Regions from separate parts of the Candidatus Pelagibacter sp. HIMB1509 genome, predicted to be linked through region 2. Evidence: riboswitches for the same ligand, from Rfam matches in the RefSeq annotation. Region 2 holds a riboswitch; the other holds the start of a gene.
The links. A riboswitch is a leader RNA that binds a small molecule or an ion and turns the genes downstream of it on or off. The one in region 2 is predicted to bind glycine.
Positions count from the first base shown of each region.

Region 1: it holds a riboswitch for glycine, as region 2 does, so the genes downstream of both, gcvT (glycine cleavage system aminomethyltransferase GcvT) here and ACTTBO_RS00185 (malate synthase G) in region 2, are expected to answer to the same signal.

Region 1 covers NZ_JBNAIU010000001.1:574,392-584,227, reverse strand. The annotation lists gene ACTTBO_RS03005 (NAD(P)/FAD-dependent oxidoreductase) at 1-261, opposite strand, end outside; gene gcvP (aminomethyl-transferring glycine dehydrogenase) at 268-3,138, opposite strand; gene gcvH (glycine cleavage system protein GcvH) at 3,138-3,518, opposite strand; gene gcvT (glycine cleavage system aminomethyltransferase GcvT) at 3,518-4,618, opposite strand; glycine riboswitch at 4,697-4,786, opposite strand; gene ACTTBO_RS02985 (DMT family transporter) at 4,828-5,691, opposite strand; gene ACTTBO_RS02980 (biotin-dependent carboxyltransferase family protein) at 5,691-6,632, opposite strand; gene ACTTBO_RS02975 (allophanate hydrolase subunit 1) at 6,622-7,299, opposite strand; gene ACTTBO_RS02970 (5-oxoprolinase subunit PxpA) at 7,328-8,101, shown strand; gene ACTTBO_RS02965 (tetratricopeptide repeat protein) at 8,101-8,583, shown strand; gene ACTTBO_RS02960 (putative hydro-lyase) at 8,588-9,373, shown strand; gene ACTTBO_RS02955 (ABC transporter ATP-binding protein) at 9,374-9,836, opposite strand, start outside.
Region 2 covers NZ_JBNAIU010000001.1:42,283-52,118, forward strand. The annotation lists gene secA (preprotein translocase subunit SecA) at 1-1,004, shown strand, start outside; gene ACTTBO_RS00180 (acetyl-CoA carboxylase carboxyltransferase subunit alpha) at 1,008-2,102, opposite strand; glycine riboswitch at 2,207-2,294, shown strand; gene ACTTBO_RS00185 (malate synthase G) at 2,374-4,536, shown strand; gene recR (recombination mediator RecR) at 4,523-5,134, opposite strand; gene ACTTBO_RS00195 (YbaB/EbfC family nucleoid-associated protein) at 5,138-5,455, opposite strand; gene dnaX (DNA polymerase III subunit gamma/tau) at 5,448-7,097, opposite strand; gene ACTTBO_RS00205 (prephenate dehydratase domain-containing protein) at 7,236-8,072, opposite strand; gene kdsB (3-deoxy-manno-octulosonate cytidylyltransferase) at 8,072-8,803, opposite strand; gene ACTTBO_RS00215 (c-type cytochrome) at 8,897-9,436, shown strand; gene argF (ornithine carbamoyltransferase) at 9,428-9,836, opposite strand, start outside.

The DNA.
Region 1 (9,836 bases), 530 kb from region 2:
AACCGAAAAAGACATGTCACTTTTTTCAATCTGAACATCATTTTCTTTAAAGAATTTAATTAAATTTGGATAGGTTTGAAAATTAAATACAATAAAACCAATATCTACAGATACTTTCTTTTCATCAAAAACTAAATCTATTGTGTGAGAATGACCACCAAAATGATCTTCTTTCTCAAAAAGATCTACATGATGTTTTTTTGATAAATAATATGCAGCACTTAAGCCTGATATCCCAGAACCAACTACAGCAATTTTCATTAATGATTATGCCGCGTCTTCTTTAAACTCATCCATACTTGGACAAGTACAAAAGATATTCTTATCTCCATAAACATTGTCCACTCTTGCAACTGGTGGCCAAAATTTATTTGTTTTTAAGAACTTAGCAGGATAAGCAGCTTGCTCTCTTGAATATTTATGATCCCACTCATCTGAAGCAAGTTCTATGTCCGTATGAGGAGCGTTCTTAATAGGATTGTCTACTTTATCAAACTCACCAGAATTGATCTTATCTATTTCAGATTTGATATTTATTAAAGTATCGCAAAATCTATCAAGCTCAGATAAGCTCTCGCTCTCTGTTGGCTCTATCATCATAGTTCCTGCAACTGGCCAAGACATTGTAGGTGCATGGAAACCATAATCGATCAATCTTTTAGCAATATCCTCCTCAGTAATACCTGTCTCACTCTTAATTGATCTAATATCAATAATACATTCATGAGCAACATTTCCATTTGAGCCTTTGTACAAAATTGGGAAATGATCTTTAAGTCTATGAGCTATATAATTTGCATTTAAGATGGCGACTTGTGTAGCTAGTTTTAAACCTTCAGAACCCATCATTTTAATATACATCCAAGAAATTGATAAAATACTTGAGCTTCCCCAAGGGGCTGCTGAAACTGCTCCTATTCCTGTAGCGGGTCCACAATCTTTAACAACTGGATGATTAGGTAAATAAACTTGCAAATGTCTTTTACATGCAATTGGTCCCATCCCTGGTCCGCCACCACCGTGTGGAATACAGAATGTTTTATGTAAGTTTATATGACAAACATCAGGACCAAAATTTCCAGGTCTTGCTATTCCAACAAGTGCATTTAAGTTTGCACCATCCATATAAACTTGACCACCGTGTTTGTGTATCAGTTCACAGATATCTGTAATTTTTTCTTCAAATACTCCGTGAGTAGAAGGATATGTAACCATTAATGCTCCAAGATTTTCAGAATGTGCTTCTGCTTTTTTCTTCAAATCTTCAAAATCAACATTTCCTTCTTTGTCACAATCAACAACTACAACTTTCATTCCAACCATTTGTGCACTAGCAGGATTTGTTCCATGTGCTGAGCTTGGAATTAAACATATATTCCTGTTTTCTTCTCCTCTATCTAAATGGTATTTTCTAATAACCATTAATCCAGCATATTCTCCTTGAGCACCTGCATTTGGTTGAAGTGAAACTCCAGAAAAACCTGTAATTGATCTTAACCAATTTTTAAGATCAGTGAATAATGCTCTATACCCTTCCATCTGTTCTACTGGTACAAACGGATGAGGTTCAGCTAACTCTCTCCATGAAATAGGTATCATTTCTGCAGTAGCATTTAATTTCATAGTACATGAGCCAAGTGCAATCATTGTTCTGTTAAGAGCTATATCTTTATCTTCTAATTTTTTTAAATATCTAAGCATCTCTGTTTCTGAATGATATAAATTAAACACAGGATGCTCTAAATATTTTGAAGTTCTTAATAAATTTTTTGGTAAATTTGGTAAGCTTACTGTCGGATCTTCTTTTTTAATCGACTCAGCTGCATTAAAAATTTTCAACAATTGATTTGCTCTATAAACATTTTTCTTTTCATCAAAAGAAACTGCCAACATTTCAGAATTTACTCTTCTAATGTTTACTTTTTGATCTAAAGCATTTTTATAGATTTGATCAGTTTTATCTTTTGTTACAATTGTAACTGTATCAAAGAAATGATCTGAATAAATTTCATATCCAGATTGTTTTAATTTATCTGCAAAATTTTTAGCTAATTGTGATACTCGTTCTGCAATAGTTTTTATTCCATCTGGTCCATGGTAAATTGCATATGCGGCAGAAACAATTGCTAACAATGCTTGAGCAGTGCAAATGTTACTTGTAGCTTTATCTCTTCTAATATGTTGTTCTCTTGTTTGAAGTGATAGTCTGTAAGCTTTATTTCCATGTCTATCTACTGACACACCAATAATTCTTCCTGGCATAGACCTTTTAAACTCATCTTTAGTTGCAAAGAAAGCTGCGTGAGGTCCACCATAACCCATTGGAATTCCAAACCTTTGAGAACTTCCAACTGCAATATCTGCGCCTAATTCTCTTGGTGTTTTAAGTAGCGCTAAAGCTAATAAATCAGAGACTAATACAGCTTTTCCATTTTTTTTATGGATTTTGCTGATCGCTTCACTTGGATCTTTAATGTCTCCTAAAGTTCCAGGATAATGGAGAATTCCACAAACTAAATCCTCTTTAAGTTGATCTAACACTTTATCTTCATTACCAACAAGTACTTTTAATCCCATTGGTTCTGCTCTTGTTTGAATTACATCAATTGTTTGTGGATGACAATTTTCTGAAACAAAAACTAAATTGCTATCTTTTTTGTTTAATCTATGACTTAGTCCCATAGCTTCTGCAGCTGCTGTTCCTTCATCAAGCAACGATGCATTTGCAATATCCATACCTGTGAAATCAACAATCATTTGTTGGAAGTTTAGAAGCATTTCCAATCTTCCTTGTGCTACTTCTGGCTGATAAGGAGTGTAAGAAGTATACCAACCTGGATTTTCTAGAATATTTCTTAAAATCACATATGGAGTGTAAGTTCCATAGTAACCCATACCAATAAAATTTGAATAAATTTGATTTTTTTTTGAAATCGCCTTCAGTTTTCTTAATGCTTCATACTCAGAATTAGACTCTCCTATATTTAATCCATCTTTCAATTGTATCTTTTCTGGAACTGTACTTTTTATTAAATCATCTAATGAATTATAATTAAGCTCCTTCAACATTTTATTTTGATCTTCCTCTGAAGGCCCAATGTGTCTTTTTAAAAAGTCTTTTTGTGAGTTATGTAACATTAGCTAGCACTCTCCTTTGCAAATTTATCATATTCTTCTTTGTTCATTAAACTATCCATTTCTGAACTATCTTTTAGTTTAAGTTTGAAAAACCAAGCTGATCCCTCAGGGTCTTCATTTATTTTAGCAGGATCATCTACTATAGCTTGGTTAGTATCTACTACTTCGCCACTTACTGGAGTATAAACATCACTTGCAGCTTTAGTTGACTCAACTACCCCTGCTGTGCCATCTTTTTCAACGCTTGAACCTTTTTCAGGTAACTCAGCAAAAACAATATCTCCTAACATTTCTGTTGCATGTTTTGTAATTCCAATGGTAGCAACATCGCCTTCCACTGTAATCCACTCGTGCTCTTTTGAAAATTTAACTTCACTCATTAGTTTGCTCCTTTCACGTAACTTTTTTTATAAAATGGTAACCCACAAACACTTGCAGGATGTTTTTTCCCTCTTACTTCTAGTAAAACTTTTGTATCAACTTTAGAAAATTCTTTATCAATGTAGCCCATTGCTATTGGGCCATTTACACTTGGGCCAAAAGTCCCACTGGTAACCTCGCCAATAAGTTTTTCTGACTCATCAAAGATTTTAGTTTTTTCTCTAGCAATCAATCTTCCTTCTGGCTTAATCCCAATTCTAATTTTAGAGGTACCCTCTTGTATTTCTTTCATAATTTTATCAGAACCAATAAATCCACCTTTTGAAATTCTCTCTTTAGAAATTGCCCACTTTAAATTAGCTTCAATTGGTGTTTTTTCTGTATCAAGTTCATGACCATATAAGCACAATCCAGCCTCTAATCTCAAGGTATCTCTTGCCCCAAGTCCTATAAGTTGTGCTCCTTTTTCCATCAAATTTTGAGTAAAGCCTTCAGCTAAATCGTTATTAATAGATACTTCAAAACCATCCTCTCCTGTGTAACCAGATCTTGTTACAAAAACTTTCTGATCTTTATAATCAAACCAGTTCCCTGTCATAAAATTAAGTTTTTCAACACCTTCTATTGTATTGTTTAAAATCTCAACTGACTTTGGACCTTGGATTGCAATTAATGCTCTTTGATCATCAAGAACCATTTCATATTTACTCTTCAGTAAATCTGATAAAATTTTAAAATCATTATCTTTGCAGGCTGCGTTTAAAATAATTAAATATCCTTTTTCAATTTTAGTGATTATCAAATCGTCATGAATTCCAGCACTATCGTTCAATAAAAAACTATATTTAGAACAGTTTTGTTTCAAATTTTTTAAATCAAGTGGAAAAATTTTTTCAAGATCAGCAGTTAAGTCCTCTCCACCATGGATAAATAATTGACCCATATGAGACACATCAAAAATACCTGCATTTGATCTTGTAAATTTATGCTCTTCAACAATTCCTTTACTGTATTGTATGGGCATTTCATATCCAGCAAATTCCACAAATTTAGCTTGGTTATCTTGATGAAGTTTATTTAATGATGTTTTTTTTCCCATACTAACTCTTTAGTACCCATCTGTATTTTTGCCTGAGAGTTTTACTCCTTCGGCGAGAACTCAATCTCTTTCCAGAGTTAATATAATACGGTCCTTTTACCTGAGAGTTTCCTGGGCGGTTGCTCCTTCGGTGTCACAAAGTTTGTGATCTCTCCCGTTAACAAATATTCTAATAAATACTGTTTAATGTCAAATGTTATTAGATCGCTTTATTTTTCTGAGGTATATAAATTGTAAAATTGAAGTAAAACTGCAAAAATAACTATTGTTCCTCCAATTATAACAATAAAAGGTGGTTGTTCATTTATAAACAACCACGCCCATAAAGGACCTAGTACAGCTTCAGTTAACATTATGATTCCAACCATTGCTGATGGTGTTCGTTGAGCACCGATAGTAATAAATATAAAACCTAATCCTAATTGTAAAAACCCAGCTAAAAATCCTAAAAAGATATCGTTTGGAGATATCATTATTTTTTCTGACATTAAATAACCGATTAACAACGCAAAAACACCTGCAACAAATTGAGCAGGAACCATATCAACAGTTGGATATTTTCTTACTACTAAAATTAATGTAGCAAATGAAATTGGCATTATGAAAGCTGCAATATTTCCAGACATTTGGCCTGGAGATAAAGAACTCCCAACCATTAAAAGTATTCCTGAAATTGCAAGAATTATTGAAGTAAGAGTTATTGCTGAAATTTTTTCTTTTAAAAAAAAGTAACCAAATATTGCTAAGAAAATTGTTTGTGTTTGAATAATAAAATTAGCATTAGCAACTGTTGTGTTATACATCGCAAATACATAACCACTAAAACCAAGTGATAAAATAAATCCACCAAAGAAACCAGGAAATCCTAAATTATAAAAGGATCTAAATACTTGTTTTTTATAAGTTAAAGCTAAGTACAAGCTAATAACAACTAAGAAAAATACTGTTCTCCAAAATAATATTTGCCAAAGAGTTGCTCCTTCAAATGACTTAACAATCAAACCTCCAAAACTAAGACTACACGCACCTAAGAAAATTAAAAAAGGCCCTGGAAGTTTTCTAATAATATTCATTATATTTGATTTAGTAAGTTCTGAGTATCCATCTCATACAATTTAAATAAAGTTTCAGCATCAGATAAATTTATCTCTTTAAATTTGATTTTTGAGCCAGGTGATATTTGTACCAATCGATCATAATCAACACTAGCTACCACACCAATTTTTGGATATCCTCCAATAGTACCATGGTCTGAAAGCATAATAATTGGGTTTCCATCTGCTGGTACTTGGATGACTCCTTTTAACAAACCTTCTGATTTAATATTGGTATTTACAATATTTTCAATTTTTGGACCTTCTAATCTCATTCCCATTCTATCTGAAAGTTTTGATACAGAAAATTCTTTTTCAAAAAATATCTTTTTTCCTTCATCAGAAAAATAATCAAAGTTTGGTCCTTTTATTACTCTAATATTTTCAACTTTAGAATTTATATAATTAGTCTTTTTTTTACTTTGGTCTGAATTAATATTTAATATATTTATTTTTTGACCGTTCTCTAATTTTTTTCCATTATTTGATCCAATTTTTGCCTTGGTATTTATCGAACAACTATTCCATTGAAATTTTAAATCTAATTCTCCACCAACTGCTAAATAGCCATAAACTGATTTATTTGTTGAGATAAGATTGATTTCATCTCCACTTTCGATTTGATAACTCTCATAACAATTACCATCAATTTCTGTGCCATTTTTAATAATTTTAAAAACAATATCGCCAGTGACTACTATATTAATTTTATCTCCAGAATATTTTAAATGTGGTCCTTGGTATGCAAATTCTATAACTGGTGAATTTAATTTATTACCTACCAGCTTGTTAGCTAAACTATAATTTCTATTGTCCATTGCTCCGCTAAATGGAATTCCTATATGATATAAATTATTTCTTCCTTGGTCTTGAAAGGTTGTATTTACTCCAGCTCTTATAATTTCGAAATTATTTGTCATTATAGCTATTATATTTTTCAAGATTTATTTGTTTAAAAACTACTATGTCGCCAGGATTTATTAAATTTGGCTCAACCTCTTTTGAATTATCAAAAACATCTACAGGTGTATTACCAAGTATGTTCCATCCACCAGGGCTTTCAAATGTATAAATATTTGCAAATTGTTCAGTTAAAGCTACTGATCCTTTTGGGACTTTTACTCTTGGTGTTTCTAATCTTGGTACTCTCATATTTTCATCCAAATCACCTAAAAATGGCATACCAGCGATAAATCCTGTCATATAACAAAAATATTCCTTACTAAAAAAATTTTCTAAAATTTTATCTCGACTGATATTTAATTTTTCTTCTAATCTTTTTATATCAAGAGAAAATTGATCATCACAACAAACAGGAATTTCTATTTTAGTGCTATTGTTATCTTGAGTTTCATTAATATTTAAATTTTCAATTAATTTTTTAACTTCTTTAAAGTTTGTTTTTCTAAGGTCGTAAGAAACAATTAATTTATTATAAGAAGGAGTAAGATTATTTATACTTTGAACATTCTCTTTTTTTAAAGCTTTAAAATATTTTATTACCTCAGAGTTAACTGATTTATTTACCTCTACACCAAAGTCGCAATAAACAGCTGCGTCACCAAGATTTGATATATTTTTTATCATGGCATGTTATACTTCAACAAATAGAACTATGGAAATTAATATAAATTGTGATTTAGGTGAAAAATCAAAACACCATTCAAATAAATATGATCCAGATTTACTCGATATAGTAAATTCTGCTAACGTTGCATGTGGATTTCACGCCGGTGATGAAGAATCTATGAACCAAGTGGTTCAAATATCAAAAAAAAACGGTGTAAGCATTGGTGCTCATCCATCATTCAATGACCCAGAAAATTTTGGAAGACAAAGAATGAACCTGGCACCTGAAGAAGTTAGAAAATTAATTATTGATCAATATGAAATTTTACAAAAGATTGCTCAAGATCATGGAGAAAATGTAACTCATATAAAACCACATGGAGCATTAAATAATATGGCGTGTGAGGATATTGATCTAGCAACTACTTTAGCAAAAGCAATCAATGAAATAAGTAAAGATTTGATTTATTTAGTACCTACTGGCTCTAAAATGGAACAAGCAGCTAAAAAATTAGATATGAAAATTGCTTGTGAAATTTTTGCAGATAGAACCTATGAAGATGATGGAAATTTAGTTTCTAGAAAAAAACCACATGCATTAATTACTGACCCTGAAAAAGCTAAAAAACATGTGTTGAGCATGGTAAAAAATCAGGCACTGAATTGTCACAGTGGAAAGCAAATACCTTGTGAAATCGACTCTGTGTGCATACATGGTGACAATGAAAGTTCACTTGCTACCGCAAGATCAATTAGAGAAAATTTAATTGAAAATGGACTAAACTTAAAACCTTTAAGCCAAATGGAGAAATTTTTATAATGATAAAAAAAATATTCTTAATAATTGTATTAACATTGTTCTCAACAAACCTAATAGCTGCAGGTACAGATAGTACAAGCAAAGTGAAATCTGATTATGATAAGGCTGTAACTCATATCAAAGTTGCAAAAAAATATGAAAAAAAAGGTAAACTAGAAAAAGCCAAAAAGAGATATGAAAAGGCTTTACCTTTGCTTATTAAATCAAATAAGAAGAAACCACTTCAAGCAGATACGTTAAACTATTTAGGATTTACAACTAGAAAACTAGGAGATTATGAAAATGGAGAAAAATATTATCTTTTAGGTCTAGAAATTGATCCAAACCATAAAGGTATTAATGAATATCTTGGAGAACTTTATGTTGCTACAAATAGAATGGATTTGGCTAAAGAAAGACTTAAAGTATTAAAAACTTGTAACTGTGAAGAATATAACGAGTTAAAAGAAATAATCAAAGGAACTAAGAAATCTAAATACTAATTTAATGCTAGATATTCAAAATCCATTAGAAGCAAGAAAAGTTATAAGAGAAAATAATTACAAAGAACAAACTGCGGGTACTGCTAATAAGTATGTTCAAGGAAATCTTTGTATCTTACCAAGCAAATATGCAATGGACTTTGCTTCTTTCTGTCAAAAAAATCCAAAACCTTGTCCATTAATTGGATTTGGTACTAAAGGAGATCCTTCATTAAAAGATCTTGGTGATATTGATATTAGAACTGATGTTCCTCAATATAGAGTATGGGAAAAAGGAAAATTAGTTGATGAGCCATATGATATTAAAAAATATTGGAATGAAGATTTAACAACTTTTGTTCTAGGATGTTCAATGTCTTTTGAGCTGCCTTTAATTGAAGCCGGTATTCCAATTCAACACATAGAAAACAATACTATTGTTCCAATGTATAAAACTTCAATAGACTGTGAACCTGCTGGACAATTTTCTGGAAAACTAGTTGTGTCTATGAGACCCTTAAGTTCAAAGGATACAATTAGATCAATTCAAATAAGTTCCAGATTTCCAGCTGTGCATGGTGCACCAGTACATGTTGGTAATCCAGACGAAATTGGAATTAAAGATATAATGAAACCTGAATATGGTGATCCACCTAGAACAATAAAGAACAACGAAATTCCTGTATTTTGGGCGTGTGGTGTTACTCCTCAATCTGTTTTAGAAAATTCAAAACCTGATTTTTGTATCACTCACAGTCCAGGTAAAATGCTTATAACAGATAAACTAAATAACGATCTTGCTGCTTTTTAATTAATTTCCTAAAAAAACTTTAGTCACTTTCTCATTATCAATTAGATCTTCTGATTTACCATCGATGACTAATCTACCACTTTCTAAAACATAGCCTCTGTCCGCCATACTTAGAGCTAATCTTACATTTTGCTCTACAAATAAAATTGAAATACCTTCTGCAACAATATTTTTAAATATCTTAATTAAGTCTTTCATAACCATTGGTGATAGACCTAAAAAAGGTTCATCAACCATTAAAAGTTTAGGTAAACCCATCATTCCTCTTGCTATAGCTAGCATTTGTTGCTCACCTCCAGACATTGTTTTTGCTAACTGATCAGATCTAGTTTCTAGCTTTGGAAATATCTTGTAAACTTTGTTTAATGAATTTGTTAACTCTTCTTTTGCTTTTGGATGCCAAGCACCCAATAAAAGATTTTGTTTAACAGTAAGATGTGGAAAAACCCTTCTTCTTTCAAGT
Region 2 (9,836 bases):
TTCCTGATGATCAGTTAAAAATAGATAAAGAAAAAATTAAATCTCTAGGTGGCTTATTTGTAATTGGTACAGAAAGAATGGAGTCTAGAAGAGTGGACAATCAAGCAAGAGGAAGAGCTGGACGACAAGGAGATGAGGGCAGTTCTGTGTTTTATGTAAGTTTAGAAGATGATTTGATGAGAATTTTTGGCTCAGAATCTATGAATAATATGCTTGAAAAACTTGGTTTAAAAGATGGTGAAAGTATTGATCACCCTTGGATCAACAAAGCATTAGAAAGAGCTCAGCAAAAAGTTGAAGCCAGAAATTTTGATATCAGAAAAACACTTATCAAATTTGATAATGTTTTGAATGACCAAAGACATGTTGTGTTTTCTCAAAGAAAAAACGCAATGAATAGTGAAAATATTTTTGACTATTCTGATGAATATTTAAAAGAAATATCAGAAGACTTGATAAAATTAAAAATTCAAAATCTATCTAATCCTAAAAGTAATGAATTTAACAATAAAGTTAAGCAAATTGTTGGAAAAAGTTTTAATGATACTGAACTTGAAAGTTTGATTTCTGCCAAAGATAATGAACTGAAAGAGCAAATATCTACAAAATTCAATGAGACACGTAATGAAAGAATTAAAGTTCTAAACGAACAGCATGCAAAAGAAATTGAAAAAAGAATATTTTTGCAAACAATAGATTTGAATTGGAAATCACATATACAATATTTAGAACAGCTTAGACAGGTAATTGGGTTAAGGTCCTATGGTGGTAGAGATCCTTTAGTTGAATATAAAAAAGAAGCTTTTGATTTATTTTCAAATTTACTAGAAAAACTAAAATTAGACTACGTTACAATATTAATGAATTTAAAAGTTATAACAGAAGAAAAATCTTCCAATGAGGAAAGTTTAAATCCAAAACCACAAACCAAAAAAATGGGAAGAAATGAACCTTGCTTTTGTGGATCAGGTAAGAAGTTTAAACATTGCCATGGGGCTTTGTAATTCTTAAAAAAGAAAAAATAAAGAAGCTAAAAATAATAAACCTACACCAATACCAAATAATAATTTTTTTGATTTGAAAATATTATCAAAATTATTTTTCTTAATGGTCAAATTGCTTAGATCTTCTACATTATTCATAAAACCATCATTTCTTCCAATTTTTAAAAATTTATTTTTTCTTTCATTCATTATATCTTCTGACGTCATTTCTTTGTATTGATCTAAATTTGTAGAAATAGATTTTCTAACATTGTCTAGCATCAGTTCTCTATCCCTGTGAGCACCACCTAAAGGTTCTGGGATTATTTCATCAATAACTTTTAATTTTAATAAATCTTTTGCGGAAAGCTTCATTGCTTTTGCTGCATCAAGCATTTTTTTTGGATCTCTCCATAATATAGTTGCACAGCCTTCAGGAGATATAACTGAATAAATAGCATTTTCTAGCATGATAACTTTGTTAGACGATGCTAATGCAATCGCACCACCTGATCCACCCTCACCTATAATTATTGCAATAGTTGGCACCTTAAGTTCCATGCAACATTCAATTGATTTTGCTATTGCCTCAGCTTGACCTCTTTCCTCTGCACCAACACCAGGATAAGCACCAGGCGTGTCTATAAAAGAGATAATTGGAATTTTAAATTTATTTGCTAAATTCATTAATCGAATAGTTTTTCTATAACCCTCAGGTCGCATCATCCCAAAATTTCTTTGAATTCTGCTATCCAAATCTTCACCCTTTTCTTGACCGATAACTAAAACTGACTGACCATTAAATTTTGCAAAACCAGTAAGTACAGATTTATCTTCACCATAATAACGGTCACCAGATAGAGAAATAAAATCTTCGAATAAATTATCTATGAAAAATTTAGACTTTGGTCTGTCTTCATGTCTTGCAACCATGGTGGTTTGCCATGGATCTAGGTTTGAATATATATCATTTAATTTTTGATCTAACTCAACTTGTGTTTTTGAAATTTTTTGCGTGTCTACTTCTGACAATCCCTCTTGATTATAGGGATCTTTTAATTTTTCCAATTCTGTCTCTAAATCTTTAATCTCAGTTTCAAAATTAAGATAATTTTTCATAATATGGTTATAGCTGATGGTTAATTCATAAAAAAGGCAATAAAATGATATTTAATTTAAAGTGTAATTGTTATTAATTGACTCTTTTCTAGAAGAGGATACATACTTTGTTATCGGGAGAGACTAATAAATTTAGCACCGAAGGAGCAACCACCCCGGAAACTCTCAGGTAAAAAGGACCGATAGTTGCATAACACTCTGGAAAGAGAATTAATTCCGCCGAAGGAGCAAAACTCTCAGGCAAAAATACAGATGGGGTAATTTAGGTGATATGCAAGAAAAATATATAAATATAAATACTTTAAAAGTATCTGAAAAACTTTCTCAATTTATTAGCGACGAGCTATTAAAAGAAACAGATCTATCTGTTGATAATTTTTGGTCAGGGTTCGAGAAAACAGTCAATGAATTAGCACCTAAAAATAAAGAATTAATAAAATTTAGAGAAGACTTACAAAAACAAATAGACAATTGGCATATAAAAAATAAGGGAAATAAATTTAATTTGTCAGAATATAAAAAATTTCTAACAGAAATTGGTTATTTGAAAGAAGAAGGTGACGATTTTGAAATATCAACTCAAAATGTTGATGAGGAAATAACAAGTATTGCTGGACCTCAACTTGTTGTACCAGTAATGAATGCGAGATATGCATTAAATGCTGCTAATGCTAGATGGATGAGCTTGTACGATAGTCTGTATGGAACAGATGTAATTGAACAATCAGAAGATAGTGTATCTGAAAGATACGACCCATTAAGAGGTGAGATGGTAATAAAATATGGAAGAGATTTTTTAGATAAATATTTTCCATTAGCAGGATTGAGTTGGCAAAAAATTACAAGTTTTGCGGTTAAGTATGGAAAATTTAAAGCTTTAAAAGGTGCTGATATTTATGATTTATTAGATGAGAATAAGTTTATTGGCCATAGGGGTGAAGCTGACAACCCGTCTGCTATAATTTTAAAAAATAACAATTTACATATAGAAATTTTAAAAGACTCAAGAGCTTTTGCAGCTCAACAAGATCATGCTGGGATTAGTGACATAATTTTAGAATCTGCGGTGTCAACTATATGTGATAACGAAGATAGTGTAGCTGCTGTAGATGCAGAAGATAAAATTGTTTGTTACAGAAATTGGCTAGGTCTGATGAAAGGTGATCTAAAATCAAAATTTGAAAAAGAGGGAAAATTATTTGAAAGAAAACTTAACCCCAATAGAAGCTATATTTCAAAAGATGGAAAAGGTTTAAAGCTTCATGGAAGAAGTTTGCTGCTAGTTAGAAATGTTGGTCACTTAATGACTAATCCATCAATAATTTTAAAAGATGGTAGTGAAGTTCCAGAAGGAATATTGGATGCATTCATTACTACAGCTGCAGCCCTTCATGATATTAAGAAAAAATCTAATTCAAGAACTGGTTCTATTTATATCGTGAAACCAAAAATGCATGGACCAGATGAAACTGCATTTACTGATTTGCTTTTCTCAAAAGTTGAAGAAGTTTTAGGTTTGCCAAAATATACCTGCAAGATTGGAATAATGGATGAAGAAAGAAGAACTTCAGCTAATTTAAAAGAGTGCATTAGATCGTTAAAAAATAGAGTTTTCTTTATAAATACAGGTTTTCTAGACAGAACTGGTGATGAAATGCACACCTCTATGGAAGCTGGTCCGATGATTAAAAAAGGTGACATGAAAACTTCAAAATGGATTACAGCATATGAAAACAACAATGTTGATATTGGTTTAAAATGTGGATTATCTGGAAAAGCTCAAATTGGAAAAGGAATGTGGGCAATGCCTGATAAAATGAAAGATATGATGGAGCAAAAAACTGGACATTTAAAAGCAGGTGCAAATTGTGCATGGGTTCCATCTCCGACTGCTGCAGCTTTACATTCGCTACATTATCATGAAATAAATATTTTTGATGAACAACAAAAAATTAAAAATAGAGAACAAGCAAAGCTTGATGATCTTTTAACAATACCTACTGCTGATAGACCAAATTGGTCTGTAGATGAAATTAATAAAGAAATTTCTAACTCAGCTCAAACTTTATTAGGTTATGTGGTCAGATGGATTGATCAGGGCGTTGGATGCTCCAAAGTACCAGATATAAACAACGTAGGTTTGATGGAAGATAGAGCCACTCTTAGAATTTCATCTCAACATATTGCAAATTGGATACATCACGGAATTACAACAAAAATTCAAGTTGTAGAAATTCTTAAAGACATGGCTAAAATTGTTGATGATCAAAATAAAAATGACACTAATTACGTAAGAATGAGTGATAACTTTGAAAATTCAATTGCATTTCAAACTGCATGTGATTTGGTGTTTAAAGGAAAAGAACAACCATCTGGTTATACTGAACCTTTACTGCATTTAAATAGACTTACTAAAAAGTCTAATCTGAATTAGAAACTAAGTTAGACCGATTTTTAAAAGCAGAAAATAAAGTCCCGTCGTCTAAACTTTCAATTTCACCACCTATAGGTAGCCCCTGTGCAAGTTTTGTAATTTTTACATTAGAATTTTTTAGGCTATCTTGGATGTAGTAAGCAGTAGTTTGACCTTCAACAGTTGCACTTGTAGCTAATATAACTTCTTCAATTTTATCTCGATTAACTCTCTCTACCAGCGAATTTACAAGTAAATCTTCTTTTCTTTGACCTACTGATGAAATGGTGCCTCCCAGAATATGAAAATACCCTTGATAAATATTTGAATTTTCAATCGACCATTGATCAGCAATGTCTTCAACAACACAAATCTTTGAATATTTATTTTTTGTATTTTCACAATTTATACATCCAGTTGAAATTGATTTAAGTGAACCACAAGAATTACATCTAGTTACATTTTTATAAACTTGAGCCAATGTATTTGCCATTGGTTTTACTAATTCATCACGGTTATTAATGAGTTTTAAAACAATCCTTTTAGCAGATTTTGGTCCTAAACCTGGAAGCTTTGAAATTAATTTTATTAATTCCTCAATCTCATTAATATTTTGCATCTGCTATAATGGCCACTTAAAACCAGGTATTCCAAATCCACCTGTGGCTTTTGATATCTCTTCTGATGTTTTCGACTTTAATTGTGATTTAGCGTTATTATGTGCAGCTACAATTAAATCTTCTATTATTGATTTGTCTTCTTTCATTATTTCATCTGATAGTTTAATTGATTGCATTTCACCTTCTCCATCCAAGACGATTTTTGCTGAATTTGAGCCAGAAACACCCTCTACTCTAATCTCCTTAATTTTTTGCTGACTCTCTTTCATTTTTGCTTCAAGTTCTTTTGCTTTATCTAATATTTTATTAAAATCAGTCATTATCCTTATCCTCCTTAGTTATCGATTTAACATCTACCAGTTCTGCATCAGGAAAATTTTCCATAAAGTTTTTATAAATTTCAGTTTGTTTAGCTTTTTCAATTAATATTTTTTTTTCATTTTCTTTCTTTTCTCTAACTGAGAGATCTCCTTTTGATTTACTAAGTGTGATAATCCATCTTTCTTTTGTCCATTCAAAAAGCTTTGTGGAAAGGTCTTTCACAAAATCTTTATCAAGGCTGTCATTAAATGAAATCTCAATCCTATTTTTTTCAAATTTAACCAAATTGACATTTTTCTCTAATTCAAATTTAAGTTTTAATTCTCTTTTACTTGTGCAAGTAGCAATTAATTCATCGAAAGAATTAATTTGAGTTTTAATTTCTGCTTTAACTTCAGTTTGTATTTCAGGATTCTTTTTTTCTTCTTGAGAAATATTTTTTATTTGATCAATAATTTTAGTCTCTGTTTTTATTTCAATTTTGCTAGTTGAATTTTCTTCTTTAGGTTTTGTATCTATTTGTTTAACTTGTTTTACAGAACTTAAATGCATTAATCTAATCAAAAACATCTCAATTGATAAATGTTGATTTGATACAATATCTAATTCTTCTAATGACTTGATAGAAAATTGCCAAAATAAAATTAATACATCTGGTTGGATTTGATTAGAAATATTTTTTATTTTGTTAAATTCTTCATCATTGAGAGAAAAATTTGTGCTTTCTAAAGTTAAAGAATTTATATTTTTAAAGTAATACAACAGTTCTAAAAAATCATTTAAAAATATTTTTGGTTCAACTCCCTGATCATATATTTTTCTATAAATTTTTATTACCTTTTCTTCTTCTCCTCTTAATATCAATTCAAATAAATCAATTAATTGTGATTTATCAAAATAACCAAAAATCTTTTGAGCAGAATTTAAATCTAGTTCTTTATCATTATCTAAACTCAATAACGCTCTATCTAACAGAGATAATGCATCTCTTACTGAGCCCTCTGATATTTTTACAATTAATTTTAGAGCGTCATCCGTAACTTTTCCGTTTTCTTTATCTTTAATTTTTTTTATAAAATCTAACAATTCAGAAGATTTAATCCTTGAAAGATCAAAACGCTGACACCTTGAAACGACAGTTATAGGAATCTTTTTTATTTCTGTTGTGGCAAATATAAATTTTAAATATGAAGGTGGTTCTTCCAATGTTTTTAGTAAAGCATTAAAAGCTTGTTTACTTAACATATGAACTTCATCGATTATAAAAATTTTGTACTTTGCTGAAGTGGGTCCGTATCTGGAAAACTCAATTAGATCTCTAACATCATCAACTCCTGTCTTGCTGGCCGCATCCATTTCAAGTACATCAATGTGACTTGAGTTTGCAATCGACTGACAATTTTCACACAAATTATCAATGCACATTTTTTCAATACCATTTGAGCAATTCAAGGCTTTTGCTACAATTCTTGCGGTTGTAGTTTTTCCAATCCCTCTAATTCCAGTAAACAAATATGCATTTGGTACTTTGTCAGCTTTTATTGAATTTATAATTGTTTCAGCAACAACTTCTTGACCAATAAGATCATCAAATATTTGAGGTCTATATTTAAGAGCTAGTACTTTTGAATTGTTATTCATAAATTTTTTAAGGAGACTAGAACCTGAATAACTGTCTCTACGACTGCTTCCGTTAAGATCTGGTCGGGTTCAAGCAGCATCCACCTCTAGCCTCCAAATCTATTATAGCAGTTAAAATTTCTAATCTACAAGAAAAGATTATTGTTTTTTTTGTCTCAAACCATCGGCTTCAAAAACACCTAGGACGTGAAAATCCTCACAATGTAAGCCTAGCTCTTCAAGAGATTTTTGAACTTTTGGATCTTCAATATGTCCATCTAAATCACATAAGAAAAAATAAGAGTCGAAAGAATTTTTTTCAGGGTAACTTTGAAGCTTAGTAAGATTTACTCCATTGATGGCAAATCCTCCAAGCGATTGATAAAGAGCTGCAGGTTTACTTTTAAGTTTAAATAAAAATGAAGTTATATATTTTTTATTTCCAAACTCAGGTTGAGATATATTTTTTCCCATAACAAGAAATCGTGTTAAATTTCCACTCTCGTTTTCTATATTTTTTTTAATTACATCAAGATTATAAATTTCAGCACTTAGAGATGATGCTATTGCTGCCTGTTTTTTGTCTTTTGTTTTAGAAATCATTTCAGCTGATCCAGCTGTATCTGCTCTTATATGTTCAGCAATATTATTTTCTTTTATGAAATTTGAACATTGCGACAAACCCTGTGCATGAGAATAAACTTCTTTTATATCAGACAGTTTCGCTCCCTGTTGACCTAATAAATTATGTTCGATTTTTTGAAAGTGCTCTTGGTAAATATTCAATCTATGTTTAAAAATTAAATATTCGATACCTATATTTCCTGTAATTCTGTTAGACTCTGGTATTATTATTCTACAATCGGGTTCTTCTGAGGCTTTATTAAAACAATCATCAAAAGTTTTACAAGGTAAAATTTCAGCATCAGGGTCGATTGATAATGCTGCTAAATGAGAATAAGCTCCAAATGTTCCTTGAAAATATATTTTACCCATCAGGACTTATATTCCATTATTTTTTTTAAGGCCAGATAATCTTCCTCTGTGTCAACTCCTATAGGGGCTTTGCTTGCTAGAGCAACATTTATTTTGATATTATTGTCTAGAGCTCGAAGCTGTTCTAATTTATTTTCAATTTCATTTTTTGATTGTGGTAATTCAACAAATTTTTTAAGAATTTCAGATGAATAACAGTAAATTCCAATATGGTGATAAATATTTGAGGTATCTTCAGATTTCCTTAAAAATATTTTTGCTTTAGAAAACGGGTCATCTTCTAAATTATTTTCAGTAATAACTTTAACTATATTCTCATTTACTAAATCTGATTTATTCTCAATTTTAGCAGCAAGGGTTCCTATTTTTGCTTTGTGATCTATCATCATTTGGTTTAGGTTTACAATATCCTCTATATTTATTGCTGGCTCGTCACCCTGTAAGTTCATTATAAAATCAATATTATCTAAGTTGAGTTTTTGATAAGCTTCATATATTCGGTCTGTACCTGTTTTATGTTTATTGCTTGTTAAAATAGCATTTCCTCCATTATTTTTAATATCATTGACAATCTCTTGATCCTCTGCAGCAACAATTACCTCTCCAATATTTGCTTCTTTTGCCTTATTAAATACATGTGAAATAATTGAAATATCATTGATTTTTAATAATGGTTTTCCTGGAAGCCTAGTAGCGGATAATCTAGAGGGTATAATTATAAGAGTTTTCATTAATCACTAATTAAAATAGAGGCAAATTTGTACATTAAATTTTAGTCAAATTTTAATTTATCATGTTATACGTTCAAAATTAAATTTATAAAAATGGATTCTTTTGAAATTAACAAAATTGTAGCTGCAGTTCTAATGGTAGCACTTCTTGTTATTGGTATAGGAAAATTATCTGATGTAATTTTTCATGTAGAAAAGCCAGAAACTCCAGGTTACACTGTGGAAGTTGAGCAGGTATCTACCGCATCATCTTCTACAACAAACGCTGCAGAAGAAAAAGTCGACATTGCTGCATTAATGGCCATGGGAGATATAGCAAGTGGAGAAAAAATATTTAAAAAGTGTGCAGCCTGTCACTCAATAATTAAGGGTGGGAAAAATGCTATAGGTCCAGCTTTATATAATGTCGTTGGAAGAAAAGTTGGAGCAGTTGAAGATTATAAATATTCAAAAGCATTAGCTGCATATGAAAAAGAATGGACATTTGAAGAGCTAAATGGATTTCTAAAAAAACCTGCAAAATACATTAAAGGTACAAAAATGGCTTATGCAGGTTTAAGAAAAGAAGCAGATAGAGCGTCTGTAATTAAGTTTCTAAATGAAAACTCAGATAGCCCTATTCCATTACCTTAATTTTCCAAAACAATACAACAGTATACTTTTTTGAACATGAACTCTGTTAAGAGCCTGTACCCATACATGAGATTTTTTTCCTAAGAAAATATCCTCAGAAACTTCATTCCCTCTAGGTAGACAATGTAAAAAGATACAATTCTTATTTGCAAAACTCATTAATTTTTTTTCAATTTTAAATTTTTTAAATGCCTGAATTTTTTTCTTCTTGTTTACTTTATCATTTAACGAAATAACTTTATCAGAAAAAATTACATCAGCTCCACTAGCTGCTTTTTTTGGATCATTATAAATATAAATTTTTCTCTTATTTTTTTTTACCCAATTTCTAACTTCTTTGCCCGGTTCAAAGTTTTTTGGACAACCAATACTTAGCTTGAAAGAAAATTTAACTGAAGCA